One region of the Streptomyces sp. NEAU-sy36 genome, then DNA from elsewhere that is predicted to be linked to it. Evidence: riboswitches for the same ligand, from Rfam matches in the RefSeq annotation. Region 1 holds a riboswitch; each other region holds the start of a gene.
The links. Region 1 has a riboswitch for thiamine pyrophosphate ahead of thiO (glycine oxidase ThiO). Riboswitches for the same ligand answer to the same signal wherever they lie in the genome.
Positions count from the first base shown of each region.

Region 1 (9,474 bases):
TGCATCTCCGGGAAGGCGGCGACGCCCACGCAGAAGTCGCCCGACTCCTTGATGAGGCGCACGAGTTCGGCCGCGTAGGTCAGGCCCCGGGGATGCGGCACCCACTCGCCCATGGGGTCGCCGGGCGGGTCGCCGCGCACGGCGAGCATGTTGCGGATACCGGCGTCCGCGTACTGGCCGATGATGTTGCGCAGTTCGGCGACGGAGTGGTCGACCGCGGTGAGGTGGGCGACCGGGGTGAGCGTGGTGTCGGCGACGATCTGCTGGGTCTCCTTGACGGTGCCCGCGCGGGTGGACCCGCCGGCACCGTAGGTCACGGAGACGAAGTCGGGCGCGACCGCCTCGACCCTGCGCAGCGCGCTCCACAGGTTCCGCTCGCCCTTGGGGGTCTTCGGCGCCGAGAACTCGAACGAGTACGTCTTCTTGCCGCCGGCGAGGATCTCGCGCACGGTGCGTGCGCGATCAGTCCTGGTGGATGCGGTTCCGAGGGCCATACCCGCAGGTTAGCCAGGTGGTGGCGGTCCCCCAACCAAACCAGGGGAAATTGCCCGATTTGTCGATTTGCCGTCCATCCCTTGGGACGGACCGTCCGAAACGGGCCGCGGGAGCCCGCTCAGACCTGCCGCAGCCGCTTGGCGAACTCGGCCGCCGCGGCGCCCGGGTCCTCGGCCTCGGTGAGCGCGCGGACCACGACCACCCGGCGGGCCCCGGCGTCCAGCACCTCGTCCAGATTGCCGAGGTCGATACCGCCGATGGCGAACCAGGGGCGGTCGGTGCCGAGCGCGGCGGTGTACCGGACCAGGCCGAGACCGGGGGCGGGGCGGCCGGGCTTGGTCGGGGTGGGCCAGCAGGGGCCCGTGCAGAAGTAGTCCACGCCTTCCTGGACGGCGGCCGCGGCGGCCTCCTCCTCGGCGTGCGTGGAGCGGCCGATCAGCACGTCGTCGCCGAGGATGGCGCGGGCCGCCGGGACCGGCAGGTCGCCCTGCCCGAGGTGCAGCACGCCGGCGCGGGCGGCGTGCGCCACGTCGGCCCGGTCGTTGACCGCGAGCAGCTTGCCGTGGCGGGCGCAGGCGTCGGCGAGGACCTCCAGGTGCGCCAGCTCCTCGGCGGCCTCCATGCCCTTGTCGCGCAGCTGCACGATGTCGACACCGCCGGCCAGCACCGCGTCCAGGAACTCGGGCAGGTCGCCCTGGCGCTTGCGGGCGTCCGTGCACAGGTAGAGGCGGGCGTCGGCGAGCGCGGCGCGGGCGGTGTCGGACATGGGTGGTCCCCCCGGGGGTCGGTGTGTTCGCTGGGTCGGCGGGTGGCGTACGGGCGCGGGGCGTCGTACGCCACCCCCTCAGGCGGTCGGGCTCAGACGGCCAGCGCCTGGGCGCGGCGCTTCACCTCCGTGCCGCGATTCTCGCTGAGGGCCTGCGCGGGGGTGCCGGGCAGGGTCGGGTCGGGGGTGAAGAGCCATTCGATCATCTCTTCGACCGTGAAGCCGTCGTCCCGCAGGAGCGTCAGGGTCCCGGACAGGCCCTTGACGACCTTGTCCCCGTCGATGAAGGCGGCGGGGACGTGCAGCGCGCGGTTCTCACCTCGGCGTACGGCGATCAGCTGGCCATCCTTGACCAGCTGCCGCACGCGCGTCACCTCGACGCCGAGCTGTTCGGCGATGTCGGGGAGGGTGAGCCAGGCGGGGACGAGAGCATCGATCTTTGCGTCAATCTCGGTCACGGGTACTAGCGTAGGCGTTCGGCCGGGGGTGGTGCCTTATGTGGTGGTTCGCCCGCGGTTCCGTCGGGGCCGGTCGCGCCCGCGCCGCCCGGACCGGGGCCGTGCCCCCGCCGGGGCCGGTCAGCCGGCCGTGGCGTCCTTCAGCGGCCTGCCCGGGTCCGCCAGCGCCCGCGGGTCCATCGCGCGGCCCGCCTCGATCAGCCGTCGGCCCTGGGCCAGGTCCCTCGGGCGGCCCACCGCCAGGAGCGCGACCAGGCGGTCCTCGCGCAGCCAGCAGACCGTCCAGGCGGGGCTCGCGGGGTCGCCGCGCCAGACCAGGCGGTCGGCGGCGGCGTGGTGGCCGGCGTACTGGACGAAGCGGCCGAACTGCTCGGACCAGAAGTACGGCACCGGGTCGTAGACGGCGTCGGTCTCGCCGAGGATGTTCGCGGCGACCGTGCGCGGCCCCTGGAGGGCGTTGTCCCAGTGGTGGACGAGCAGCCGCTCGCCGTAGCGGGCCGAGGGGAAGGAGGCGCAGTCGCCGACGGCGTACACCCCGGGTGCGGAGGCGCGCAGCCGGGCGTCGGTGACGACCTCGCCGAACGCGCCCAGCTCGATGCCGGAGCCGGCCAGCCAGCCGGTGGCGGGGCGGGCGCCGATGCCGACGACGACCGCGCCCGCGGGCAGCCGGGTGCCGTCGGCGAGCACCACCGCGCCGGGCTCGACGCGCTCCACGCGGGCGCCGGTGCGCAGTTCGGCGCCGCTGTCGGCGTACCAGCCGGCCATGGGCGCGGCGACCTCGGCGGGCAGCACCCCGGCGAGCGGCCGGTCGGCGGCCTCGACGACGGTCACCGCGCAGCCCGCCTCGCGGGCCGCCGTGGCGAACTCGGCGCCGATCCAGCCCGCGCCGACGACCACGACGTCGTGCTGCCGGTGGAGCACGGGCCGCAGCCGTTCGGCGTCGTCCAGGGTGCGCAGCAGATGCACACCGGGCACGCCCTCGGTGCCGGGCAGGGTGACCGGTTCCGCGCCGGTGGCGAGGACCAGGACGTCGTACGGCACCGGGCCCGCCTCGGTGTCCAGCTCCCGGTCGCCGGGGCGGACCCCGCGGGCCTCGCAGCCGAGCCTGAGGTCGACGCCGAGCGAGTCGAAGTCGAGGTCGAAGGCGGAGTCCTCGGCCTTGCCGAGCAGCACGGCCTTGGACAGCGGGGGCCGGTCGTACGGCTGGTGCGGCTCGGCGCCGATGACGGTCACATCGCCCGTGAAGCCCTGTTCCCGCAGGGCGACCGCGGTCTGCACCCCGGCCATGCCCGCGCCGACGACGACCACGCGCCGCGTCCGTGCCGTGCCCTCTTGCGCTGTCTGCTCGCTCACCCGCCCACCATAGACACGTGACGATCAGTCAGTCAGCGTGCGTCCTCGGTGAGCTGTTCCACAACGCTCGTGCCGGAGCCGGGTCCGGACTCCCACTCCCAGGTCTCCTCCAGGCGCACCCGGCCGTCGGGCAGTTCCACGACCGTGGAGACGCAGTGCCCCGAGGCCGTCGTCCCGTCGGTCCGCAGCTGCACGTACCGGAAGTCCAGCCGGTCGCCCTCGCGGGTGCCGACCAGATGGCCGCGGACGATGTCGCCGCCCCGGTACTCCGCCCAGACGGCGCCGTCCTCCTCGTGGTACGCGAACCGGGTGCGGGTGCCCACCTGACCCGCGGACTGGTCCGCGACGGGGGCGAGAAGGAGTCCGTCCAGCGACACGGCCATGGGCGAGGGCTCCCTTACGGGTGAGGAGGGGGTCGGGCTAGGGTGGCCACCGTACAAGCACTCGCGGGAGCCCGGACGCACCGGGCTGAGAGGGAGGCTGGCGGCCTCCGACCGTACGAACCTGATCCGGGTCATGCCGGCGAAGGGAGGGGCTGGACGCCCATGCCGTCACGTACGTCCGACACATCCGACGTCCTTGTCGTCGGAGGCGGGATCATCGGCCTGGTCACGGCCTGGCGCGCCGCGCAGCGCGGGCTCGCCACCGCCGTGGTGGACCCCGCGCCCGGGGGCGGGGCCGCCCAGGTCGCGGCCGGGATGCTGGCCGCGGTCACCGAACTGCACTACGGCGAGGAGACCCTGCTCGCCCTGAACCTGCGCTCGGCGCGCCGCTACCCGGAGTTCGCGGCCGAGCTGACCGAGGCGAGCGGCCGGGACCTCGGCTACCGCCGGTGCGGCACGCTCGCGGTCGCGCTGGACGCCGACGACCGCGCCCATCTGCGGGAACTGCACGCCCTGCAGCAGCGCTGCGGCCTGGAGTCGCAGTGGCTGTCCGGACGGGAGTGCCGCCGCCTGGAGCCGATGCTGGCGCCCGGGGTGCGCGGCGGGCTGCGGGTCGACGGCGACCACCAGATCGACCCGCGCCGGCTGGCCGCGGCCCTGCTGACCGCGTGCGAGCGGGCCGGCGTGGTGTTCCACCGGGTGTGGGCCGAGCGGCTCGACGTGGCGGGCGGCCGGGCCGCCGGGGTCACCACGGCGGACGGCACGGCGCTCACCGCCGGGCGGGTGGTGCTCGCCGGCGGCAGCCTCAGCGGCCGGCTCGCGGGGGTGCCCCGGGAGGTGCTGCCGCCGGTGCGGCCGGTGAAGGGGCAGGTGCTGCGGCTGACGGTGCCGCGGCGGTCGGCGCCCTTCCTCAGCCGTACCGTGCGGGCCGTGGTCCGCGGCGGCCAGGTGTACCTCGTGCCCCGGGAGAACGGCGAGCTGGTCGTCGGCGCCACCAGCGAGGAGCTGGGCTGGGACACGACGGTCACCGCGGGCGGGGTCTACGAGCTGCTGCGCGACGCCCACGAGCTGGTGCCCGGCATCACCGAACTGCCGCTCACCGAGACCCGCGCCGGGCTGCGTCCCGGCTCCCCGGACAACGCGCCGCTGCTCGGCCCGTCCTGCCTCGACGGGCTGCTGCTCGCCACCGGGCACCACCGCAACGGGGTGCTGCTCACGCCGGTCACCGGGGATGTGATGGGGCAGCTGCTGGCCGACGGCGAGCTGCCGCAGGAAGCCCGTCCGTTCACACCGCAGCGCTTCGGCGCCGTCCTCATGGAGCAGCCCGCATGACCGCCCTGCCGTTCACCATCTCCGTCAACGGGGAGCGCCGGGAGGTCTCCCCCGGCACCGCTCTCGACGCCGTCGTACGGTCCCTGGTCCGGTCCCCCTCCGGGGTGGCGGCCGCCGTCAACGAGACCGTCGTCCCGCGCACCCGGTGGGCGAGCACCGCGCTCGCCGAGGGTGACCGGGTCGAGGTCCTCACCGCGGTGCAGGGGGGCTGAGCCATGGCGGACGATTCCCTGGTCATCGGCGGTACGGCCTTCGGGTCGCGGCTGATCATGGGCACCGGCGGGGCGCCCAGCCTGGACGTGCTGGAACGGGCGCTGGTCGCCTCCGGGACGGAGCTGACGACCGTCGCGATGCGGCGGGTGGACCCCTCCGTGCACGGCTCGGTGCTGTCGGTGCTGGACAAGCTCGGCATCCGGGTGCTGCCGAACACGGCGGGGTGCTTCACCGCCGGGGAGGCGGTGCTGACCGCGCGGCTGGCACGGGAGGCACTGGGCACGGACCTGGTGAAGCTGGAGGTCATCGCCGACGAGCGGACCCTGCTGCCCGACCCGGTGGAACTGCTGGACGCGGCGGAGACCCTGGTGGACGACGGCTTCACGGTGCTGCCGTACACCAACGACGACCCGGTGCTGGCGCGGAAGCTGGAGGACGTGGGGTGCGCCGCGGTGATGCCGCTGGGCTCGCCGATCGGGTCCGGGCTCGGCATCCGCAACCCGCACAACTTCCAGCTGATCGTGGAGCGGGCCGGGGTGCCGGTGATCCTGGACGCGGGGGCCGGCACGGCGTCGGACGTGGCGCTGGCGATGGAGCTGGGCTGCGCCGGGGTGATGCTGGCGTCCGCGGTGACGCGCGCGCAGGAGCCGGAGCTGATGGCGGCGGCGATGCGGCACGCGGTGTCGGCGGGCCGGCTGGCGCGGCTGGCGGGGCGCATCCCGCGGCGGTACTGGGCGCGGGCGTCCTCCCCCGAGGAGGGCCTGGCCGCGCTGGACCCCGAGCGTCCCGCGTTCTGAAGCCCGCGGACGGCGTGACCGGCCCGTCACGCAGCGGTGGGCCCGTGGTGGGAAGCGTCACAGCCCCGCTGCAATACCGGGGCGGGGGCCGTCGGCGGGACGGTGCGGGCCGTGCGGGCTCGTAGACTCGCCGATGTGGATACGACCCTTCAGGACGCTCTCGTCGGGCAGGTGCTCGACGGTCGTTATCGCGTGGACGCGCGGATCGCGGCCGGCGGGATGGCCACGGTGTACCGGGCCCTGGACACCCGCCTGGACCGGGTGCTCGCGCTGAAGGTGATGCATCCGGCGCTCGCGGCCGACGGTTCGTTCGTGGAGCGGTTCATCCGGGAGGCCAAGTCCGCGGCCCGGCTCGACCACCCCAACGTGGTGCAGGTCTTCGACCAGGGGACCGACCGGTCCTATGTGTACATGGCGATGGAGTACGTCCCCGGCTGCACCCTGCGGGACGTGCTGCGCGAGCGCGGTGCGCTGCGCCCGCGCGCCGCGCTGGACATCCTGGAGCCGGTCCTCGCCGCGCTCGGCGCCGCGCACCGGGCCGGGTTCGTGCACCGCGACATGAAGCCCGAGAACGTGCTGATAGGCGACGACGGCCGGGTCAAGGTCGCCGACTTCGGGCTGGTGCGCTCGGTGGACACGGTGACCAGCACGACCGGTTCCGTGCTCGGCACCGTGGCCTATCTCGCGCCCGAGCAGCTCGACCAGGGCACCGCCGACCCCCGCGTGGACGTCTACGCGTGCGGTGTCGTCCTCTACGAGATGCTGACCGGCGCCAAGCCGCACTCCGGGGACACCCCCGCCCAGGTGCTCTACCGGCACGTCAACGAGGACGTGCCGCCGCCGTCGGCGCTGGTGCCGGGGCTGCCGCCGCAGCTGGACGCGCTGGTCGCGTCGGCCACCGCCCGCGCCCCCGAGGCGCGCCCCGGCGACGCCGTCGCGCTGCTCGCCCAGGCCCGCGAGGCCCGCGCCGCGCTGACCGAGGAGCAGCTGGACGCCGTACCGCCGCAGGCGAAATCCGTGGAGCACGACAACGCGGACGACCGTACGAGCGTGATCCCGCGCGCGCTGACCGTGCCCCGGCCGCTGCCCGTCGACGGGGACCCCGGCGACGGTGTCGGCCACACCGCTCGGTTCCAGGGCACCCCGGTACCGCCGCGGCGCCGTCCCCGGCGGCTGATCCTCACCGTCGCGGTCGCCGTGCTGCTGGTGCTCGGCGCCGGCACCGGGGTCTGGTACATCAACTCGGGCCAGTTCACCAAGGTCCCGCCGCTGCTGACGAAGACCGAGGCACAGGCCAGGGACCGGCTGGAGCAGGCCGGGCTGCACGTCGGGAAGGTCGAGCGGGCCTACGACGACACCGTCGCGCGCGGTGCCGTGATCGGCACCGATCCGAAGCCCGGGGCCCGTATCCGCGACCACGACGCGGTGACGCTGACCGTCTCGCTGGGACCGGAGACGGTGAAGGTGCCCGACCTCGCCGATCTGCCGCTGGCCAAGGCGCGGGCGCGGCTGAAGGCGGCCGGTCTGGAGCCGGGCATGGTCACCCGGCGGTTCAGCGACGAGGTCGACCAGGGCGCCGTGATCGCGACCGCCCCCCGCACGGGCACCGAGCGGCACGCGGGCTCCGCGATCGCGCTGACCGTCAGCAAGGGCAGCCCCGTCGACGTACCGGACGTCACCGGCGACGACCCGGCCGACGCCCGGCAGGAGCTGACCGACGCCGGGCTGAAGGTGAGGATCGCGGGCACGCAGGTCAACTCCGAGTACGACAAGGGCAAGGTCGCCCGGCAGAGCCCCGGCGACGGCGGGCAGGCGGCCAGGGGCGACACGGTGACGCTCACCCTGTCCAAGGGCCCGCAGATGATCGAGGTCCCGGACGTGACCGGCGACAGCGTGGACGACGCGCACCGAGCCCTGGAGGACGCCGGGTTCAAGGTGAACGAGGACCGCGGGCTGCTCGGGCTGTTCGGCGACACCGTGAAGAAGCAGTCGGTCGAGGGCGGCCGGACCGCGCCCAAGGGGTCCACCATCACCATCACCATCCGGTGACCGGGTTCACCCGGGACCGCGGTCCGGGGGCACCGGCGGACATGACACCCTGAACGGGTGAGTCCCGTTCAGTCCTCCCCGCCCCGCAATCCCGTCGGCGGCCACGTTCCGGTGGCCGGTGGCCTGCACTCCGTGGGGCTGTCGTACGCCCGTGCGCTGGAGGCGGAGACCGTGCAGGTCTTCGTGGCCAATCCGCGCGGCTGGGCCACCCCGGCCGGGAACCCGAAGCAGGACGAGGCGTTCCGCGCGGCCTGCGCCGAGGAGTCCGTCCCGGCGTACGTGCACGCCCCCTACCTGATCAACTTCGGCTCGCACACCGAGGCGACCGTGGAACGGTCCGTGGAGTCGCTGCGGCACTCGCTGCGGCGCGGGCGGGAGATCGGCGCGCTGGGCGTGGTGGTGCACACCGGCAGCGCGACCGGCGGGCGGCCCCGGGAGGTGGCGCTGAAGCAGGTGCGCGCGCACCTGCTGCCGCTGCTGGACGAGCTGACCCATGACGACGACCCGTTCCTGCTGCTGGAGTCCACCGCCGGCCAGGGCGCGTCGCTGTGCTCGCGGACCTGGGACTTCGGGCCGTACTTCGAGGCACTGGACGCCCACCCCAAGCTGGGCGTCTGCCTGGACACCTGCCACATCTTCGCGGCGGGCCACGACCTGACCGGCCCGGCGGGCATGCACCAGACGCTGGACCTGCTGGTGGAGACCGTCGGCGAGGGCCGGCTGAAGCTGATCCACGCCAACGACTCCAAGGACGTGGTGGGCGCGCACAAGGACCGGCACGAGAACATCGGCTCCGGCCACATCGGCGAGGAGCCCTTCCGCGCCCTGATGAGCCACCCGGCGACCGCGGGCGTCCCGCTGGTCATCGAGACCCCGGGCGGCAAGGAGGGCCATGCGGCGGACGTGGCCCGGCTCAAGCGCCTCAGGGACGGCTGAGGGGCCGGCGGCGCCTCACAGCTCCGGGCCGTCGCCGGGTTCCTCCTGGTAGGAGTAGCGCTGTTCCTTCCAGGGGTCGCCGATGTTGTGGTAGCCGCGCTCCTCCCAGAAGCCGCGGCGGTCGGCGGTCATGTACTCCACGCCCCGCACCCACTTGGGGCCCTTCCAGGCGTAGAGATGGGGCACGATCAGCCGGACCGGGAAGCCGTGCTCGGCGGTGAGCAGCTCGCCGTCCTTGTGGGTGGCGAAGAGGGTGCCCTCGGCCAGGAAGTCCGTCAGGCGCAGGTTGGAGCTGAAGCCGTACTCCGCCCAGACCATCACATGGGTGACGTCCGGAGCGGGCGGGGCCAGGTCCACGACGGCGCCGGCCGGCACGCCGCCCCACTCCGCGCCGAGCATGCTGAACTTGGTCACGCAGTGCAGGTCGGCCACCACGGTGGTGTACGGCAGGGCGGTGAACTCCTCGTGAGTCCAGCCGTGCTTGTCGCCGTCGGCGGTGGCGCCGAAGACCCGGAAGTCCCAGCGCTCGGGCCGGAACTTGGGCACGGGCCCGTAGTGCGTGACGGGCCAGCCGCGCTGGAGTCGCTGCCCCGGCGGAAGCCCGGACCCTGCCGCTGCTCCAGACTCTCGTTCCACCGGATGACCCATGTATCCATCCTGACAGACCTCGGACGATGCCCTCGCCCCACCCT
Region 1 covers NZ_CP058977.1:1,641,379-1,650,852, reverse strand. Annotated here, with positions in the region: gene metF (methylenetetrahydrofolate reductase [NAD(P)H]) at 1-494, opposite strand, end outside; gene thiE (thiamine phosphate synthase) at 614-1,261, opposite strand; gene HZZ00_RS07485 (helix-turn-helix domain-containing protein) at 1,354-1,719, opposite strand; gene HZZ00_RS07480 (NAD(P)/FAD-dependent oxidoreductase) at 1,840-3,072, opposite strand; gene HZZ00_RS07475 (hypothetical protein) at 3,105-3,455, opposite strand; TPP riboswitch at 3,509-3,620, shown strand; gene thiO (glycine oxidase ThiO) at 3,618-4,787, shown strand; gene thiS (sulfur carrier protein ThiS) at 4,784-4,999, shown strand; gene HZZ00_RS07460 (thiazole synthase) at 5,003-5,797, shown strand; gene pknB (Stk1 family PASTA domain-containing Ser/Thr kinase) at 5,933-7,846, shown strand; gene HZZ00_RS07450 (deoxyribonuclease IV) at 7,904-8,782, shown strand; gene HZZ00_RS07445 (sulfite oxidase-like oxidoreductase) at 8,798-9,430, opposite strand.

Region 2 (9,474 bases), 6.6 Mb from region 1:
TCAGAGGGATCAAACCCGGCCAGTCGAAGTCATACGACGGGGTAGGCGATGCGCGAGTCCGTACAGGCAGAGGTCATGATGAGCTTTCTCGTCTCGGAGGAGCTCTCCTTCCGTATTCCGGTGGAGTTGCGCTACGAGACCGGCGATCCCTACGCCGTGCGGCTCACCTTCCATCTGCCCGGCGACGCCCCGGTCACCTGGGTCTTCGGGCGGGAGCTGCTGATCGACGGTGTCGGGCGGCCGTGCGGGGAGGGCGATGTGCGCATCTCCCCCGTCGAGGCCGAGGTGCTCGGCGAGGTCCTGATCCGGCTTCAGGTCGGGTGCGACCAGGCTCTGTTCCGCTCGTCCGCCTCGCCGCTCGTGGCCTTCCTCGACCGTACGGACAAACTGGTGCCGCTCGGGCAGGAGGGGGCGCTGGCCGATTTCGACGCGCACCTCGACGAGGCGCTGGACCGCATCCTGGCCGAGGAGCAGAGCGCGGGCTGAGTCACCGCGAAACGGGGCGCCGCTGCTCCGCCGCGTCGCACGGAACAGTGCAGGAACGCTTCTGCGGGCACGGCGAACCGCACTTCTCACGGTGGCACGAGGGGCCTGCCCGGGGGCCGAGCCCGGCTCACCGCTTGCGGCGTCGACCCCGGCCGCCTCTCGCCGCAGCGGGCCGGGCGCCCGTGGCGGCCCCCGTGCCCGGTCCCCGCCGGTCGGACGCCACGACCAGGGCGGCCAGCGCGGTGGTGACCGGCACCGAGGCCACCAGGCCGATGGAGCCCACCAGGGTGCGCACGATCTCCTCGGCCACCAGCTCGCTGTTGGCCACCGTTCCCACGCCGCTCTGCGCGATGGAGAACAGCAGCAGCAACGGCAGCGCGGCGCCGGCGTAGGCGAGCACGAGGGTGTTGACGACGGAGGCGATGTGATCGCGGCCGATGCGGATGGCCGCTCGGTACAGGCCGCGCGGACCCATCGACGGATTGGCCTCGTGCAGCTCCCACACGGCCGAGGTCTGGGTCACCGTCACATCGTCCAGGACCCCGAGCGAACCGATGATGACCCCGGCCAGCAGCAGACCGCTCATATCGATCTTCGGGTACAGCCCGTGGATCAGACCGGTGCTGTCGTCGGTGTTGCCGGTGAGGGCCGCCCACCCGATGAACTGCGCGCCGAGCAGGCCGATCAGCGACAGGGAGATCAGCGTGCCGAGGACCGCAACCGACGTACGGGCCGAGAGGCCGTGGCACATGTACAGGGCGATCAGCATGATGGCGCTCGACCCCACCACCGCCACCAGGAGCGGGTTGGAGCCCTGAAGGATCGCGGGCAGGACGAACTGGTTGAGCACCAGGAAGCTCACGGCGAGGGCGACGAGGGCCAGCACACCGCGCATGCGGCCCACCACCACGACGGCGAGCGCGAAGACGCCCGCCAGCAGCGCCACCGGGAACGTGCGGTTCACATCGGTCACCGAGTACTGAAGGTCCCTCGGCGCCGTGGGCTCGTAGGCGGCGACCACCTGTTCGCCCTGGTGCAGTTGCCGGGGCTGGTCGGGCTGCACGATCTCGGTGAACGTACGGCCCTTGTCCCTGCCGGTGTCGACCCGGACGGTCGCCTTCTTGCAGGTGCCGCCCGACTGCCGCCCCGGCGGAGAGCCGCCGGTGGCGGAGGGATCGGCGGCCGGGGCTCCGCCCGAGGCGTGCACCGAGGCACAGTCGACCGCCACCACCCGGGTGACGGTGGCCTGTTGGGTCTGCCGGTCGAAACCGACGCCGCTGTGCTTGTGGGAGGGGGCGCCACCGGGCCAGAGCACCACCAGACCGACCACCACCGCCGCGGCGAACGGGACCAGGACCGCGGCGATCACCTTGCGCAGATGCCGGGACACGGGCGCCGCGGGCCCGTGTCCGTGTCCGTGGCCGTGACCGGGGGAGGGGCCGCGGGGGGCGGCGTGGACGTGGCGGTGCGGGTGGTCAGGTCCCGGGTGGTCCGAGCCGTCGGGCGGGCGTGGGCCGGACGGCCGGCGCGGGTGCTGCTCCATCCTGGTCATCGCCAGATCATCGCAAGAACCGGGGAGGCCCACTGTTCATCGCGCCATCGATGGCGCTAGCGTGGAGGCACCTTTGCACACGCGGGAGCTCGGAGCACCGGGCTGAGAGGGCGCTGACCTCCGTAGAGGCGATGTTTCACGTGGAACGAGCGATGTTCCACGGGAGGCGTCGGACCGACGGATACCGCTGCGTCGACCGCCGAACCTGTTACCGGGTAATGCCGGCGTAGGGAGTAGGTCTCATGACCAACAAGGACGCACGCACGCCTGCCTCCGTCCAGGACGACATGTCCGAGGAGGCCGGGAAGTCCATCGGCTGGCACAAGGCGTATGTCGCGGGTTCGCGCCCCGATCTGCGCGTGCCGGTCCGTCAGGTGCACCTCACCAACGGGCAGTCGGTCACGCTGTACGACACATCGGGCCCGTACACCGATCCGCACGTCGACACCGATGTCCGCAGGGGCCTGGCGCCGCTGCGGGACAACTGGATCATCGCCCGCGGCGACACCGAGGAGTACGCGGGCCGTCCCGTCCGCCCGGAGGACGACGGGATCAAGCACACCTCGCCGCGCGGCGGGCTGCGCAACCTGGACGCGGTCTTCCCGGGACGCCCGCGTCAGCCCCGGCGGGGCCATGGCGGGCAGGCGGTGACGCAGCTCGCGTATGCGCGTCGGGGGGAGATCACTCCGGAGATGGAGTTCGTGGCCCTTCGGGAGAACGTCTCCCCCGAGGTGGTCCGCGAGGAGATCGCGGCGGGCCGCGCGGTACTGCCGGCCAACGTCAACCACCCGGAGATCGAACCGATGATCATCGGCAAGCGGTTCCTGGTGAAGGTGAACGCCAACATCGGCAACTCCGCGGTGACCTCGTCCATCGAGGAGGAGGTGGAGAAGATGACCTGGGCGACCCGCTGGGGCGCCGACACGGTCATGGACCTCTCCACCGGCCGCAACATCCACACCACCCGCGAGTGGGTGCTGCGCAACTCCCCCGTGCCCATCGGCACGGTGCCGCTCTACCAGGCCCTGGAGAAGGTCGACGGCAGGGCCGAGGAACTCACCTGGGAGATCTACAAGGACACGGTCATCGAGCAGGCCGAGCAGGGCGTGGACTACATGACCGTCCACGCGGGCGTGCGGCTGCCGTTCGTGCCGCTCACCGCCAACCGCAAGACCGGCATCGTCTCGCGCGGCGGCTCCATCATGGCCGCGTGGTGCCTGGCCCACCACAAGGAGTCGTTCCTCTACGAGAACTTCGAGGAGCTGTGCGAGATCCTCGCCGCCTACGACGTCACGTACTCGCTGGGCGACGGTCTGCGGCCCGGCTCCATCGCCGACGCCAACGACGAGGCGCAGCTCGCGGAACTGCGCACACTCGGGGAACTCGGGCGGATCGCCAGGCGTTTGAACGTACAGACGATGATCGAGGGCCCCGGGCACGTCCCGATGCACAAGATCAAGGAGAACATCGACCTTCAGCAGGAGATCTGCGATGAAGCTCCGTTCTATACGCTCGGCCCGCTGACCACGGACATCGCGCCGGCGTACGACCACATCACCTCCGGCATCGGCGCCGCGATGATCGCCTGGTGGGGGACGGCGATGCTCTGCTACGTCACGCCCAAGGAGCACCTGGGCCTGCCCAACCGGGACGACGTCAAGACCGGCGTCATCACCTACAAGATCGCCGCCCATGCGGCCGACCTCGCCAAGGGACACCCGGGCGCGCAGGAGTGGGACGACGCGCTGTCGGACGCGCGCTTCGAGTTCCGGTGGGAGGACCAGTTCAACCTGGCCCTCGACCCGGACACGGCCCGCGAGTTCCACGACGAGACCCTGCCGGCCGAGCCCGCCAAGACGGCGCACTTCTGCTCGATGTGCGGTCCGAAGTTCTGCAGCATGAAGATCTCGCAGGACATCCGCCGCGAGCACGGCGGCAGCCGGGCCGAGATCGAGGAGGGGATGGCGCAGAAGTCGGCGGAGTTCGCGGCCTCGGGGAACCGGGTGTACCTCCCGATCGCTGACTGAGCGGGACAGGCTGGACTCGCCGCCCGCACGGGCCGGTCGGCACCGGCTCGGTGGACGGCGAGTGCGTCCCTCCCGCCGCGGGCTCGGCGGGGTCAGTCCGGCTGGTGCTCCGGGCCGCCGTAGTCGGGGCTGGTGTAGTCGGGGCGGTCATAGCCCAGCCGGGGCATACGACCGCGCGGGGCGGCCGTGCGGGGCGGCGCGGCCGGCCCGGGCTCGCCGAGGGCCTCCCGCAGGAACGGCAGGATGCCGCGCTCCAGCAGGGCGTCCTGCCAGGCCGCTCTCGCTCTGGCGACCTCTTCGGCGGCGGCGTCACGGGCCCGGGACTCGGGCGAGGCGCCGTTGCGCAGCGCGGTGAGCAGCAGTCCGACGGCGGCGACGAGTATCGCCGCCACGGTCAGGGCCCCGAACACCCAGCCGGCGGTGAGCATGGTGCCGGCCAGCGGCTGACCGGGGTCCAGGCTTCTCAGGATGTAGCCGATGAGCAGGAATATCGCCGCCGCGGTGGCGGAGAGGAGGGGGGCCAGGACGGCGACGACCGCGACGGCACCCGCCCCGTGGGGCCCGGCGGCCGGGTCCGTCCCGCTGGAGCCGGGGTCGTCCGGGGTCGCTGGCGGTTCCGGGCGGCGCAGTTCGTCGCGGATCCGTACGTAGTGCGCGTACTCGGCGGACGCGGCCGCCGTGATGAGCGCGGAGGCGGCGATGGCCATGGTGCGCAGTTGCGCGGGGCTGAGCCGCTGTCCGGCGGCGGCCAGTTCCGCTCGGTGTGGTGCTGAGCGCAGAACCTCGTCGAGGAGCCGTTCGAATTCCTGTCGGTCCTCGCTCCGCAGGTGCTGCGGAAGGCTGTTCATGTGCATCCCCCGATGCTCCGTAGGGCTTGGGGCCCGCACACCTGCGAGCCGTCGGGCAGAAACGGAGGGGAGCCTGCTACGGATAAGCCGATGGTAGAGCCGCGACGGCGCGTGATGACAGGGGATTGCCGGAAATTGGGTCCCGGCCTGCGCGTACTCCGCGGCGGCGAGTCCCGCCGGAGGAACGGTCAGTGCTCCAGGGGGAGTTGGCGGACCAGCAGCTTTCCGGCCATGGTCACTCCGCCGTCCATCGCGATGGCGAGTCCGTCGGCGTAGACGTGCGGTCCCTCGACGACCGGGCCGCTGCCCTCCTCGTCGTCCTCGGAGCCGACCTCGCCGAGGAGGTAGGGGATGGGGCTGTGGCCGTGCACGATCCGGGTGCCGCCATAGGTGTCGAGCAGGGCGCGCACGGCGTCGGCGCCTCCCTCGTCGCGGAAGGAGAAGCGCTTGGTGAACTTGCGGAACAGGTCCCAGCACTCGTCCGCGTCGTTACGGGTGAGCGTCTCGCGGACGTTGTCGTTGACGGCCTCGATCGAGTCGCCGAAGTCCAGGTAGGCGGTGGTGTCGGAGTGCACCAGCAGATAGCCGTCGACCTGCTCGACGGCGTCCAGGCGGGCCATCCACTGGAGGTGGTGGTCCTGGAGACGGTCCATGTCGGTCTTCTGGCCGCCGTTGAGCAGCCAGGCCGCCTGGAAAGTGGCCGTGCCCGCACCGGAGTTGACCGGCGTGTCGCCGAACCGCTTGGCGCCGAGCAGCAGCAGCTCGTGGTTGCCCATGAGGGCCTTGCAGTAGCCGCCGGCCGCGGCCGCCTCGGCGGACAGCCGCATCACCAGGTCGATGACGCCGATGCCGTCAGGACCGCGGTCGGTGAAGTCGCCGAGGAACCACAGCCGGGTCGTTCCGGCGCACCACTGACCCGCGTCGTCGATGAGGCCCTGCTCCCGCAGGGCGGTCATCAGTTCGTCGAGGTAGCCGTGGACGTCGCCGACGACGAACAGCGGGCCGGGGCCGGCCGCGGGCTGTGGGGCCGGGGCCGCGGGCGCCGGGTCGACGGGGACCTGGAGCGTGTCACCGCGCTGGATGACGGGCAGATCGCGCTGGGTGGGCGTGTACCCCTCGGGGTACGACTCCTCGGCGGGCGGCGCGGTGTCGTCCTGCTGGTCCTGGTGGACGTACGGACCGGTCTCGTGGACGTACGCGGGTACCCGGAAGTCGCGCAGCGTCGCCGTCCGCTCCACCTCGGGTCCCTGACCGGCCCCCTGAGTCATCAGACCCCTCCACCATCGCGCCGCATCTGCACCGCTTCGGACTGCCTGGTCGCAGCGGTCCGCGGTGTCGTGGGCCCATCATAGGAATGCGCGTCGCGCCATGTGATGACCCAGGGGTGGTGAATCGGAACAAGGCTCCGCCGCACCGCCGGTTTCGCCCTGTTTGGGCAGGTGTTCGCGTGCTCTCCGAGGGCCGCGGGCCCTGTGCGGCCCGGGCGGAGCGCGGCCGCCGGGGGCCTGCCCGGGGCTCCGGCGCCGTTCGTGCTACGCGTCGTCCGGGGTGCGCGGCGGGCTGACCGTGGTGCGCGGGGGCCGCCGCTGGGAGGACGTGCGCACGATCAGTTCGGTCGGTATCACCTGCTCCACCGGCTGCTCCGACTCCACGCCCTCGATGGCGTCGATGAGCAGCTGCACGACGGCCGTGCCGATACGGCGCGGCTTCAGGGAGAGCGTGGTGATGGGCGGCTCGGTGCTGGCGTACACGGTGGACTCGCTGCAGCACACCAGCAGCAGGTCGTCGGGGACGCGCAGCCCGTAACGGCGGGCGGCGGCGAGCAGATCGGTGCCGTTGGGGTCGAACAGCCCGTAGACGGCGTCGGGCCGGTCCGGGCGGGCGAGCAGCCGGTCGGCCGCGACGGCGCCCGCGCACGGATCGTGCGCCGGGTAGGACTCGTAGACCGGGTCCTGGCCGACCCGCTCGCACCAGTGCAGGTAGGCGGTGGTGGACAGATGGGTGTACGTGTCGGTCGAGGTGCCCGTGAGCAGGCCGATACGGCGGGCGCCGGCGGCGGCGAGGTGGTCGAGGATGCCGAGGACGGCGGCCTCGTGGTCGTTGTCGACCCAGGCGGTGACCGGGAGCGCGCCGGCCGGGCGGCCGTCGGAGACGACGGGCAGCCCCTGGCGGACCAGTTCGCTGACCACCGGATCCTGGTCGGAGGGGTCGATCACGACGGTGCCGTCCAGGGCGACGTTGGACCACACGTCGTGGCGGGAGGTCGCGGGCAGGATGACCAGGGCGTAGCCCCGGGCGAGCGCCGCCGAGGTGGCGGCCCGCGCCATCTCGGCGAAGTACGCGAACTCGGTGAAGGTGAAAGGTTCATCCCCGTACGTGGTCACGGTCAGGCCGATCAGGCCCGACTTGCCGGTACGGAGGGTGCGGGCGGCGGCCGAGGGGCGGTACCCCAGCCGGTCGGCGACCTCGCGGACGTGGCGCCGGGTGGCATCCGGGAGCCGGCCCTTGCCGTTGAGGGCGTCGGAGACGGTCGTGATGGAGACGCCGGCGGCGGCGGCCACGTCCCTGATGCCTGCCCGGCCTGGCCTGCTGCCTCGACGTGAGGTTTCCGCGCGGCTCACCTGGTGCTTCCCTGCTGCTGTCATGGCGAGCCGATAGTAGGGCTCATGCGGTGGGGTAGTGCGGACGCATATGCACTCGTTGACAGGCACGTTTCTGCATGGCCGTACAGGGTCAACTGCCTGCGAATCAATGGTAGTTGAGCGCTTTCTTTGCGAGACACGATGTGGCGATGCGGATGAGCCTGCCAATGGTCCGATGTTTCGAAGAGGTCTCAACTCACCTTGACGGGTGATGCGCGCCAGGGCGCAAGCCACCGGCGCATAGATATATGTGCGGTGCGCCCCCCGAAACGGTGTCTTCCTGGCGCGACGCCCGTGCTGACGTCGCGATCCACGGGGTTTGCCCACGACCCATACTCAGCGGAGCCGAATCCTCATATGGTGAGCAGTATTGGAAGCCGGTGGTGTCGACGGTCCGCCGGTGGTCGCGAGGAGGACTGCGGTGAGCGAGACGAGCCCCAAGCTGCGCGCCGAGCTGGAGGGTATCCCCACCTACAAGCCGGGCAAGCCGGCCGCGGCCGACGGTCCGGTCGCCTACAAGCTGTCCTCGAACGAGAACCCGTACCCCCCGCTCCCCGGTGTGCTGGAGAGCGTGACCGCGGCCGCCGCCTCCTTCAACCGCTACCCGGACATGTCGTGCGCCGCCCTGACGGAGGAACTGGCGGAGCGCTTCGGAGTGCCGGCCGCCCACGTGGCCACCGGTACGGGCTCGGTGGGCGTCGCCCAGCAGCTGATCCAGGCCACCAGCGGCCCCGGCGACGAGGTGATCTACGCCTGGCGGTCGTTCGAGGCGTACCCGATCATCACGCAGATCAGCGGAGCCCGGTCGGTGCAGGTGCCGCTCACGGCCGGCGAGGTGCACGACCTGGACGCGATGGCCGAGGCGATCACCGACCGGACGCGTCTGATCTTCGTCTGCAACCCGAACAACCCGACCGGCACGGTGGTGCGGCGGGCCGAGCTGGAGCGCTTCCTCGACCGGGTGCCCCGGGATGTGCTGGTGGTGCTGGACGAGGCATACCGGGAGTTCATCCGCGACCCCGAGGTGCCCGACGGCGTCGAGCTGTACAGGGAGCGGCCCAATGTCTGCGTCCTGCGGACGTTCTCCAAGGCGTACGGCCTGGCCGGGCTGCGGGTCGGCTTCGCGATCGCCCATGAGCCGGTCGCCGCGGCGCTGCGGAAGACCGCGGTGCCCTTCGGGGTGAGCCAGCTGGCGCAGGAGGCGGCGATCGCCTCGCTGCGGGCGGAGGACGAGCTGCTGGGCCGGGTCGGCTCGCTGGTGTGCGAGCGCACGCGGGTGGTCGACGGGCTGCGGGCGCAGGGCTGGACGGTGCCGGAGACGCAGGCCAACTTCGTGTGGCTGCGGCTCGGGGAGCGGACGACCGCGTTCGCCCAGGCCTGTGAGGAGCACGGGGTCGTGGTTCGGCCGTTCGCGGGCGAGGGAGTCCGGGTCACGATCGGCGAGGCCGAGGCGAACGACATCTTCCTGAAGGTGACGGAGGCGTTCCACAAGGAGATGTAGTTCGGCTCACACTGGAGAAGATCACGGGCGCCCGGCTCTGCCGGGCGCCCGTTTCACGTGAAACGGGGGTTTCCGGGCTTTTGAGCAGCTCGCGGTGGGGGTTACCCGTGGACCGCGAGATCCATGCCCGCGCAAGGGCCCCTTCCGGAGGGCGCCGAGTGGGCCATACGGATCTTGACTCGGAGGCAAGAGGACGACCCCGGACTTCCTGGCCGAAAATCAGTGCGCCATAATGGCTTGTGAATGTGAACGCGTTCACAAGCGCGTCCCGTTTGCCCCGTATGTACGTGACAGTCGGGGCGAATCGCCGCAGTACCACGGCGTAGTAAGGAGAGTGACGACGTGGACTTGGCTTTGGCGCCGGAGACACTGGCGCGCTGGCAGTTCGGGATCACCACCGTCTACCACTTCCTGTTCG
Region 2 covers NZ_CP058977.1:8,266,880-8,276,353, reverse strand. Annotated here, with positions in the region: gene HZZ00_RS36485 (SsgA family sporulation/cell division regulator) at 49-486, shown strand; gene HZZ00_RS36480 (YibE/F family protein) at 614-2,038, opposite strand; TPP riboswitch at 2,110-2,288, shown strand; gene thiC (phosphomethylpyrimidine synthase ThiC) at 2,281-4,065, shown strand; gene HZZ00_RS36470 (hypothetical protein) at 4,158-4,919, opposite strand; gene HZZ00_RS36465 (metallophosphoesterase) at 5,102-6,181, opposite strand; gene HZZ00_RS36460 (LacI family DNA-binding transcriptional regulator) at 6,446-7,558, opposite strand; gene hisC (histidinol-phosphate transaminase) at 7,977-9,056, shown strand; gene HZZ00_RS36450 (cytochrome ubiquinol oxidase subunit I) at 9,399-9,474, shown strand, end outside.
Region 2: another riboswitch for thiamine pyrophosphate. It lies ahead of thiC (phosphomethylpyrimidine synthase ThiC); the one in region 1 lies ahead of thiO (glycine oxidase ThiO).

Region 3 (9,474 bases), 5.1 Mb from region 1:
TGGAGAAGGGCCGCGTGGTCATCTTCGGCGCCGGTATGGGCATGCCCTACTTCTCCACCGACACCACCGCCGCCCAGCGTGCCCTGGAGATCGACGCCGAGGCGCTGCTCATGGGCAAGAACGGTGTGGACGGGGTCTACGACTCCGACCCCAAGACCAACCCCGACGCCGTCAAGTTCGACGCCCTCGGCTACGGCGAGGTCATCACCCGGGACCTGAAGGTCGCCGACGCCACCGCCATCACGCTGTGCCGCGACAACAGGCTCCCGATCCTCGTCTTCGAGCTTCTCGCGGAGGGCAATATCGCCCGTGCCGTCAAGGGTGAGAAGATCGGCACGCTGGTGGGTGACCAGGGCAGCCGGGACTGACCGGAACGCCCCCCGTCGCCCGGGTACGGCACCTGTCCGAGGGACGGACGGGACGCACCTTGGCCGGGGGATGGACAATGTCCTGCCGGTCGGGAACCGTGCAGGAAGAAGACGCGACGCAGCCGGCCGCCGGACCACCGAGGAACCGCAGCCGGGCCTTACTCAAGACACGCAGGAGCAAGTGGTGATCGAAGAGACCCTCCTCGAGGCCGAGGAGAAGATGGAGAAGGCCGTCGTGGTCGCCAAGGAGGACTTCGCCGCGATCCGCACCGGCCGTGCGCACCCGGCGATGTTCAACAAGATCGTGGCCGACTACTACGGTGCCCTGACGCCGATCAACCAGCTGGCCTCGTTCTCCGTGCCGGAGCCGCGGATGGCGGTCGTCACGCCGTTCGACAAGAGCGCGCTGCGCAACATCGAGCAGGCGATCCGCGACTCCGACCTGGGCGTCAACCCCAGCAACGACGGAAACATCATCCGAGTGGTGTTCCCGGAGCTGACCGAGGAGCGCCGCCGCGAGTACATCAAGGTCGCCAAGACCAAGGGCGAGGACGCGAAGGTCTCGATCCGCTCCGTGCGCCGCAAGGCCAAGGACGCCCTCGACAAGATGGTCAAGGACAAGGAGACCGGCGAGGACGAGGTCCGCCGTGCGGAGAAGGAGCTCGACGACCTGACGGCGAAGTACGTCGCCCAGGTGGACGAGCTGCTCAAGCACAAGGAAGCGGAGCTGCTCGAAGTCTGATGAGCGACTCTTCCTGGGGGGCGCCGCCGACGGCGGGGCAGGCCGGCTACTGGGGGCCCACCGACGGTGGGCCCGTCCAGGGCGGGGCCGCCCCGGCGGGTCCCGCGTACGATGCGCCCGAGGCGCAGCAGACGCGCCCCATGCCCATCGTGCCCGACGTACCCGCGTATGGCGGAGACCAGGACGACGACCGGGGGGCCGCTCGGCTGAGCGGCCCCTTGTTCCGGGACGAACCGCAGCCGCAGTACGGAACACCACCGCAGTACGGCGCGGAGCCCCCCTACGGGACGCAGCCGCCGTACGAGCAGCAGCCCGGGTACGGCACCCCGCACCCGTCGGCACCGCCGCAGCCGTACGACCCCCACGGGACGCAGGCCGCACCGGGAGCGCAGCCGCCGTACGAGCCGCGGCAGCAGCCGCACGGCGACCCGGGGGCCGCCTACGGGACGCCCCAGCCCCCGTACGGGGCGCCCCAGCCGCCCCCGGCCCCGAGCCCGATCCAGAATCCGGAGCCCATGCCCGACGCCACGCAGCAGCCGCCGGCGCCGCAGAAGAAGAGCGCGGGCCGGGACCTGAGCGCGGCCATAGGGGTCGGCGTCGGGCTCGGCGTGGTGATCATCGCGTCGCTGTTCATCGTCAAGGCCGTCTTCGTCGGCGTGATCGCGGTCGCGGTCGTCGTCGGCCTGTGGGAGCTGACCAGCAGGCTCCAGGAGCGCAAGGAGATCAAGGCGCCGCTCGTGCCGCTCGCGGTCGGCGGCGCGGCGATGGTGGTCGCCGGTTATGTGCGCGGTGCCGAGGGCGCCTGGGTCGCCATGGCGCTCACCGCGCTCGCGGTCCTGGTCTGGCGGATGACGGAGCCACCCGAGGGCTACCTCAAGGACGTCACGGCCGGTGTCTTCGCGGCGTTCTACGTGCCGTTCCTGGCCACCTTCGTCGCGCTGCTGCTGACCGCCGACGACGGCCCCTGGCGGGTCCTGACCTTCCTGATCCTCACCGTGGTCAGCGACACCGGCGCGTACGCCGTCGGCTGGCGCTTCGGCAAGCACAAGCTCGCCCCGCGGATCAGCCCCGGCAAGACCCGGGAGGGTCTGTTCGGCGCGGTGCTGTTCTCGATGGTCGCGGGCGCGCTGTGCCTGCAGTTCCTGATCGACGGCGGCAGCTGGTGGCAGGGTCTGCTGCTGGGCCTCGCGGTCGCGGCCAGCGCCACCCTGGGCGACCTCGGCGAGTCCATGATCAAGCGCGATCTGGGCATCAAGGACATGGGCACGCTGCTGCCCGGTCACGGCGGCATCATGGACCGGCTGGACTCCCTGCTGCCCACGGCCCCGGTGGTCTGGCTGCTGCTGGTCCTCTTCGTCGGCTCCTGACCCGCCGCGTTACACCCGAACGGGCCCCCGTCCTGGCACAGGACGGGGGCCCGTCGGCGTACCCCGCCCACGAGAGGCGGGAGGCCGCGTTCGGCGACACGATGGTGGGCAGAGCGGCCCTTGGCCCGGCCCCCAGCGAGGGAGTGCGAGAGATGCCCGAAGTCACCGAGCCGTACCCGGCCGGCACCCCGTGCTGGGTCGATCTGATGGCGCCCGACCAGCAGGCCGCCCTGGACTTCTACCGCGACCTGCTGGGCTGGCAGGGCCAGGCGGGCCCGGCCGAGTACGGCGGCTACGCGGTGTGCGAGCTGAACGGCAGGCCCGTCGCCGGCATCGCCCCGCAGCACGCGCCCGAGGGGGCGCAGGAGCCGCCGACCGTGTGGACCTCCTACCTGGCCACGACGGACGCCCAGGCCACCCAGGACGCGATCGTCTCCGCGGGCGGCACGCTGCTCGTCCCGGTGACGGACGTCGGCGGACTCGGCCGGATGCTGATCGCCGCCGATCCGCAGGGCGCGGTCTTCGGCGTCTGGCAGCCCGGCGAGTTCTTCGGCGCCGGGGTGGTCAACGAGGCCGGGGCGCTGATCTGGAACGAGCTGCACACCAGCGACGTGCCCGCCGCCACCGGCTTCTACGGCGAGGCGTTCGGCATCGAGATCATGCCGATGGAGGGCACGGACTCCTACTGGGAGCTGCGGGCCGGCGGCCGCACGGTCGGCGGTGCCACCCGGCTCGCCGACGACCCGCCGGGCACCCCGCCCCACTGGCTGGCGTACTTCGCGGTCGACGACGTGGACTCCACGGTGGACGCCCTCGTCGAACGCGGCGGCACGGTCCTCGCCCCGCCGTTCGACATGACGGCCGGCCGGATGACCGTGGTCGCCGACCCGCAGGGCGCCCCCTTCGCCATGATCAGGCCGGCCCCGCGGTGACGCGCCACCGGCCCCGCGGCTCGCGCGGTGCCGGTGGCGCGCCGGCCGGTCAGGCGAGGGTCTTGACGTCGATGACGAAGCGGTAGCGGACGTCGGAGGCCAGCACCCGCTCGTACGCCTCGTTGACCTTGTCGGCGGGGACGACCTCGACCTCGGCGCCGATGTTGTGCTCGGCGCAGAAGTCGAGCATCTCCTGGGTCAGGGCGATGCCGCCGATCAGCGACCCGGCGAAGGAGCGGCGGCCGCCGATGAGCGTCATGACGTGCAGGCTGAGCGGCTCGGCCGGCGCACCGACGTTGACCAGCGTGCCGTCGACGGCGAGAAGGCCGAGGTAGGCGTTCAGGTCGATGGCGGCGCTGACGGTGTTGACGATGAGGTCGAAGCGGCCGGCGAGCTGCTCGAAGGTGCCGGGGTCCGAGGTGGCGTGGTAGTGGTCGGCGCCGAGGCGGAGGCCGTCCTCCCGCTTCTTCAGCGACTGCGACAGCACGGTCACCTCGGCGCCGAGGGCGTGGGCGATCTTGACGGCCATGTGGCCGAGGCCGCCGAGCCCGACGACGGCGACCTTCTTGCCGGGGCCGGCGCCCCAGCGGCGCAGCGGGGCGTAGGTGGTGATGCCGGCGCAGAGCAGCGGTGCGGCGGCGGCCGCGTCGAGGCTCTCGGGGACCGAGAGGACGTAGTCGGCGTCGACGACGACGTGGGTGGAGTAGCCGCCCTGGGTGGTGGTGCCGTCGCGGTCGGTGCCGGCGTAGGTGGGGACCATGCCCTTGACGCAGTACTGCTCGTCACCGGCCTGGCAGTTGGCGCACTCGCCGCAGGAGTTGACCATGCAGCCGACGCCGACGCGGTCGCCCACGCGGTGCCGGGTGACGGCGGATCCGGCCTCGGTGACGATGCCGACGATCTCGTGGCCGGGCACGACCGGGAAGGGCTGCGGCCCCCAGTCGCCGTTGACGGTGTGGATGTCGGAGTGGCAGATGCCGGCGTACTCGATCTCGATCAGTACGTCGTTGGGTCCGACGTCCCGGCGCTCGATGGTGGTGAGGGTAAGGGGCTGACCGGCGGCGGGTGCGGCGTAGGCGTTGACGCGCATGAAGAAGCGTTCCTTCGTCTTCGGTGTCGTGGGGGGTGTGGGGTGGGTGGGGGCGTGTGAGTGCGCACGCGGCGGCCGCGCCCGCGTCCGGCGGGCAGCCGGGCGGGACCGCGCGGCGCGCGGCGGGGCTACTGCTTCCTGGCCCGCTTCAGCTCGTCGGCGAGCGTGCGCGCCTGTTCCGACAGCGTCCGGGCGCGGGCGTCGTCGCCCGACTGGACCGCTCCCCAGTAGTCGATCTTCAGGCGGACGTACCGCCGGCGCAGGGCGATGTACTCGGCCTCGCGTGCCAGCCGCCGCTCCTGCTCCGCGAGCAGCTCGATCTGCTCGCCCGCGGCGGCGGGCCCGAGCTGCCCGTTCGCCACGTACTGCCGCATGTCGCTCACCGACATGCCGGTGGCGGCCAGGCAGGCGACCCACATCAGCTGGTCCAGGTCGTCCTCGTCGTAGATCCGGTGCTTGCTGCTCGCACCGCGACTGATCGGGGCGATCACCCCGATCGACTCGTAGTAGCGCAGCGTGCTGGCCGGAAGCCCGGTCAGGACGGCCACTTCCTTGATCGTGTATGTGCGCTGGGCGGTTCGTGCACTCACTTCGTCGACCGTAGGAACTTCAAGTACTCGAAGTCAAAAGGCAGGGGCGCCCGGCCCGCCGCCGGCCCCGGCGACCGCCGGGCCCCGGGCCACCTCGGTGGATCTGCGACACTGGTACCACCATGCCCAAGCCCGGAGAACTCACCTTTGTCGCGCCGCGCGGAGCCAAGAAGCCGCCGCGGCACCTTGCCGATCTCACGCCTGCCGAGCGCAAGGAAGCGGTGGCCCGGATCGGTGAGAAGCCGTTCCGTGCCAAGCAGCTGTCGCAGCACTACTTCGCGCGGTACGCGCACGACCCGGAGCAGTGGACGGACATTCCGGCCGGCTCGCGGGAGAAGCTGCGCGAGGCGCTGTTCCCGGAGCTGATGACCGTCGTCCGGCATCTGTCGACCGACGAGGGCACCACCCGCAAGACGCTGTGGAAGCTGTTCGACGGCACCCTCGTGGAGTCCGTGCTGATGCGGTACCCGGACCGGGTGACCATGTGCATCAGCTCGCAGGCGGGGTGCGGGATGAACTGTCCCTTCTGCGCGACCGGGCAGGCGGGGCTGGACCGGAACCTGTCCACCGCGGAGATCGTCCACCAGATCGTGGACGGGATGCGCGCGCTGCGCGACGGGGAGGTGCCCGGCGGGCCCGCGCGGCTGTCCAACATCGTCTTCATGGGGATGGGGGAGCCGCTCGCCAACTACAAGCGGGTCGTCGGAGCCATCCGCGCCCTCACCGATCCGGCGCCGGACGGGCTCGGGCTGTCGCAGCGCGGGATCACCGTCTCCACCGTCGGGCTGGTGCCGGCCATCCACCGGTTCGCCGACGAGGGCTTCAAGTGCCGGCTGGCCATCTCGCTGCACGCCCCGGACGACGAGCTGCGCGACACCCTGGTCCCCGTGAACACGCGGTGGAAGGTGCGCGAGGTGCTGGACGCCGGGTTCGAGTACGCCGAGAAGAGCGGGCGCCGGCTGTCGATCGAGTACGCGCTAATCCGCGACATCAACGACCAGGCCTGGCGCGGCGACCGGCTCGGCCGGCTGCTCAAGGGCCGGCCCGTGCACGTGAACCTCATTCCGCTGAACCCCACTCCGGGCTCGAAGTGGACCGCCTCCCGGCCGGAGGACGAGAAGGCCTTCGTCGAGGCGATCGCCGCGCACGGTGTGCCCGTCACCATCCGGGACACCCGTGGACAGGAGATCGACGGAGCGTGTGGCCAGCTCGCGGCCACCGAGCGGTAATCTGGGCCCGTTCCATCACATCTTCATATTCCGACAGGGGAGCGCCACAGCGCTGAGAGTGCGGCAGTCAGGCCGCAGACCCTCTGAACCTCGCCCAGGTCATTCTGGGTAGGAAGTTCGGTCACTACTCAAGCTGTTGCGCCCTGTCCGGACATTCCGGACAGGGCCGCGTTCTTCCTGGCCAACCCAGGAGGACCATCAAGTGCACAAGAAGACCTTCGTGGCCGCGGCGGTCGGGCTCGGCCTGGTCACGCTGTCCGCGTGCGGCTCGACCGGGCAGAGCGCCGCGGACTCCAAGACCGTCACGCTCGTCAGCCACGACTCGTGGGCCGTGTCCAAGAGCGTGCTCAAGGACTTCGAGAAGCGGTCCGGGTACAAGGTCCGCGTCCTCAAGGACGGCGACGCCGGACAGGCCGTCAACAAGGCCATCCTGACCAAGGACAACCCCCAGGGCGACGTCCTCTTCGGCGTCGACAACACCCTGCTGTCCCGCGCCCTCGACAACGGCCTGTTCCAGCCGTACACCGCCAAGGGCCTGGACAAGGTCGGGGCCCAGTTCCAGCTGGACCGGGCCAAGCACCGCGTCACGCCCGTCGACTACGGCGACATCTGCGTCAACTACGACAAGGCCTACTTCGACCGGCACCACCTCGCGCCTCCGCGGTCCTTCGCCGACCTGGCCGAGCCGCGGTACAAGAACCTCCTCGTCACCGAGAACGCGGCCACCTCCTCGCCCGGCCTCGGCTTCCTGCTCGGCAGCGCCGCGCAGTTCGGGGACCAGGGCTGGCCGGGCTACTGGAAGAAGCTCAAGGCCAACGGCGTGAAGGTCGTCGACGGCTGGGAGCAGGCCTACTACCAGGAGTTCTCCGGGTCCTCCGAGGGCAGGAAGGCCGGCGGCGACCGGCCGCTCGTCGTGTCGTACGCCTCCTCGCCGCCCGCCGAGGTGATCTACGCCAAGAAGCGGCCCGCCACCGCCCCGACCGGCGTGGCGAGCGGCACCTGCTTCCGGCAGGTCGAGTTCGCCGGGCTGCTCGCCAACGCCGAGAACCCCAAGGGCGCCAAGGCGTTCCTCGACTTCCTGGTCTCCAAGGAGTTCCAGGAGGACATGCCGCTGAACATGTTCGTCTACCCGGTCGTGGCCGGCGCCAAGGTGCCCGCCGACTTCACCGCGTACGGTCCGGCCGCCGAGCACCCCGAGACCATGGCGCCCGACAAGATCGCCGCCAACCGTGATCAGTGGGTCAAGGCGTGGACGTCGCTCGTACTGAAGTGACCACCCGCAGGCGGGGGTCGCGCGGGAGCGCGGCGCGGCTGGGGCTGCTGGCCCTGCCCGTCGCGTTCTTCGCCGTGTTCTTCGCCTGGCCCGTCGCCGCGATCGTGGCGCGCGGGCTGAGGGCCGACGGCGGCTGGCGGTTCGGGCGGATCGCGGACGTGGTCGCCCAGCCGGACATCCGGCACGTGCTCTGGTTCACCTGCTGGCAGGCGCTCGCCTCCACCGCGCTCACCCTGCTGCTCGCGCTGCCCGCCGCGTTCGTCTTCGCCCGCCTCGACTTCCCCGGCAAGCAGGTGCTGCGGGCCGTCGTCACCGTCCCGTTCGTGCTGCCCACCGTCGTCGCCGGCAGCGCCTTCCTGGCGCTGGTCGGCCACGGCGGGCTGCTCGACCACCTGTGGGGCGTACGACTGGACACCACGGTGTGGGCGATCCTGCTCGCGCACGTCTTCTTCAACTACGCGGTGGTCGTGCGCACCGTGGGCGGGCTCTGGGCGCAGCTCGACCCCCGGCAGGAGGAGGCCGCGCGGATGCTCGGCGCCTCACCCCTGCGGGCGTGGCGCCAGGTGACGCTGCCCGCCCTCGCGCCCGCGGTGGCCGCCGCCGCGCTGATGGTCTTCCTGTTCACCTTCACCTCCTTCGGCGTGGTCCAGATCCTCGGCGGCCCCGCCTTCTCCACCCTCGAAGTGGAGATCTACCGGCAGACCTCCGAGGTCTTCGACCTGTCCACGGCCGCCGTCCTCACCCTCGTCCAGTTCGCCGCGGTCGGCGCGATCCTCGCCGTGCACGCCTGGACGGTACGGCGCCGCGAGACCGCTCTGCGCCTGGTCGACCCCAAGGTGACCGCCCGCCGGCCGCGCGGCGCCGGACAGCGGGCGCTGCTCGCCGGCGTCCTCCTCACCATCGCGCTGCTCCTGGTGCTGCCGCTCGCCGTGCTGGTCCGGCGCTCCCTGGACGCCCCCGGCTTCGGCTACTACCGGGCGCTGACCCGCACCGACGGCGGTACGTTCCTGGTGGCGCCGGTGCACGCGGTGTGGACCTCGCTCCAGTACGCCGTCGCCGCCACCGCCATCGCCGTGGTCGTCGGCGCCCTCGCCGCCGCGGCGCTGGCCCGCCGGGACGCCGGCCGGCTGGTGCGGGGCTTCGACGCGCTGCTGATGCTGCCGCTCGGCGTCTCCGCCGTGACCGTCGGCTTCGGTTTCCTGATCGCCCTCGACAAGCCGCCGCTGGACCTGCGCCAGTCCTGGATCCTGGTGCCGCTCGCCCAGGCCCTGGTCGGCGCCCCCTTCGTCGTGCGCACCATGCTGCCGGTGCTGCGCGCGGTGGACGCCCGCCTGCGGGAGGCGGCGGCCGTGCTCGGCGCCTCGCCCTGGCAGGTGTGGCGGGAGGTCGATCTGCCGCTGGTGCGGCGGGCGTTGCTGGTCGCGGCCGGGTTCGCGTTCGCCGTCTCGCTCGGCGAGTTCGGGGCGACCGTGTTCATCGCCCGGCCCGACAACCCGACCCTGCCGGTCGCCGTGGCCCGGCTGCTCAGTCGCCCGGGTGACCTCAACTACGGCCAGGCGATGGCCCTTTCGACCATTCTGATGGTGGTGTGCGCCGCCGCCCTGCTCATCCTGGAGCGGCTGCGCACCGACCGGACGGGGGAGTTCTGATGCTGAGTCTCCAGGGTGCGACCGTGCGCTTCGGCGGTCGGGCCGTGCTGGACGCGGTGGACCTGGAGGTCGCCGAGCACGAGGTGGTGTGCGTGCTCGGACCCAGCGGCAGCGGCAAGTCCACCCTGCTGCGGGTGGTGGCGGGGTTGCAGCCCCTGGACGCCGGGCGGGTGTCGCTCGCCGGGCGCGACCAGGGCGGGGTGCCGGCGCACCGGCGGGGCGTGGGCCTGATGT
Region 3 covers NZ_CP058977.1:6,697,657-6,707,130, reverse strand. Annotated here, with positions in the region: gene pyrH (UMP kinase) at 1-368, shown strand, start outside; gene frr (ribosome recycling factor) at 553-1,110, shown strand; gene HZZ00_RS29105 (phosphatidate cytidylyltransferase) at 1,251-2,477, shown strand; gene HZZ00_RS29100 (VOC family protein) at 2,630-3,409, shown strand; gene HZZ00_RS29095 (NAD(P)-dependent alcohol dehydrogenase) at 3,459-4,499, opposite strand; gene HZZ00_RS29090 (MerR family transcriptional regulator) at 4,628-5,089, opposite strand; gene rlmN (23S rRNA (adenine(2503)-C(2))-methyltransferase RlmN) at 5,212-6,318, shown strand; TPP riboswitch at 6,344-6,451, shown strand; gene HZZ00_RS29080 (thiamine ABC transporter substrate binding subunit) at 6,521-7,591, shown strand; gene HZZ00_RS29075 (iron ABC transporter permease) at 7,639-9,240, shown strand; gene HZZ00_RS29070 (ABC transporter ATP-binding protein) at 9,240-9,474, shown strand, end outside.
Region 3: another riboswitch for thiamine pyrophosphate. It lies ahead of HZZ00_RS29080 (thiamine ABC transporter substrate binding subunit); the one in region 1 lies ahead of thiO (glycine oxidase ThiO).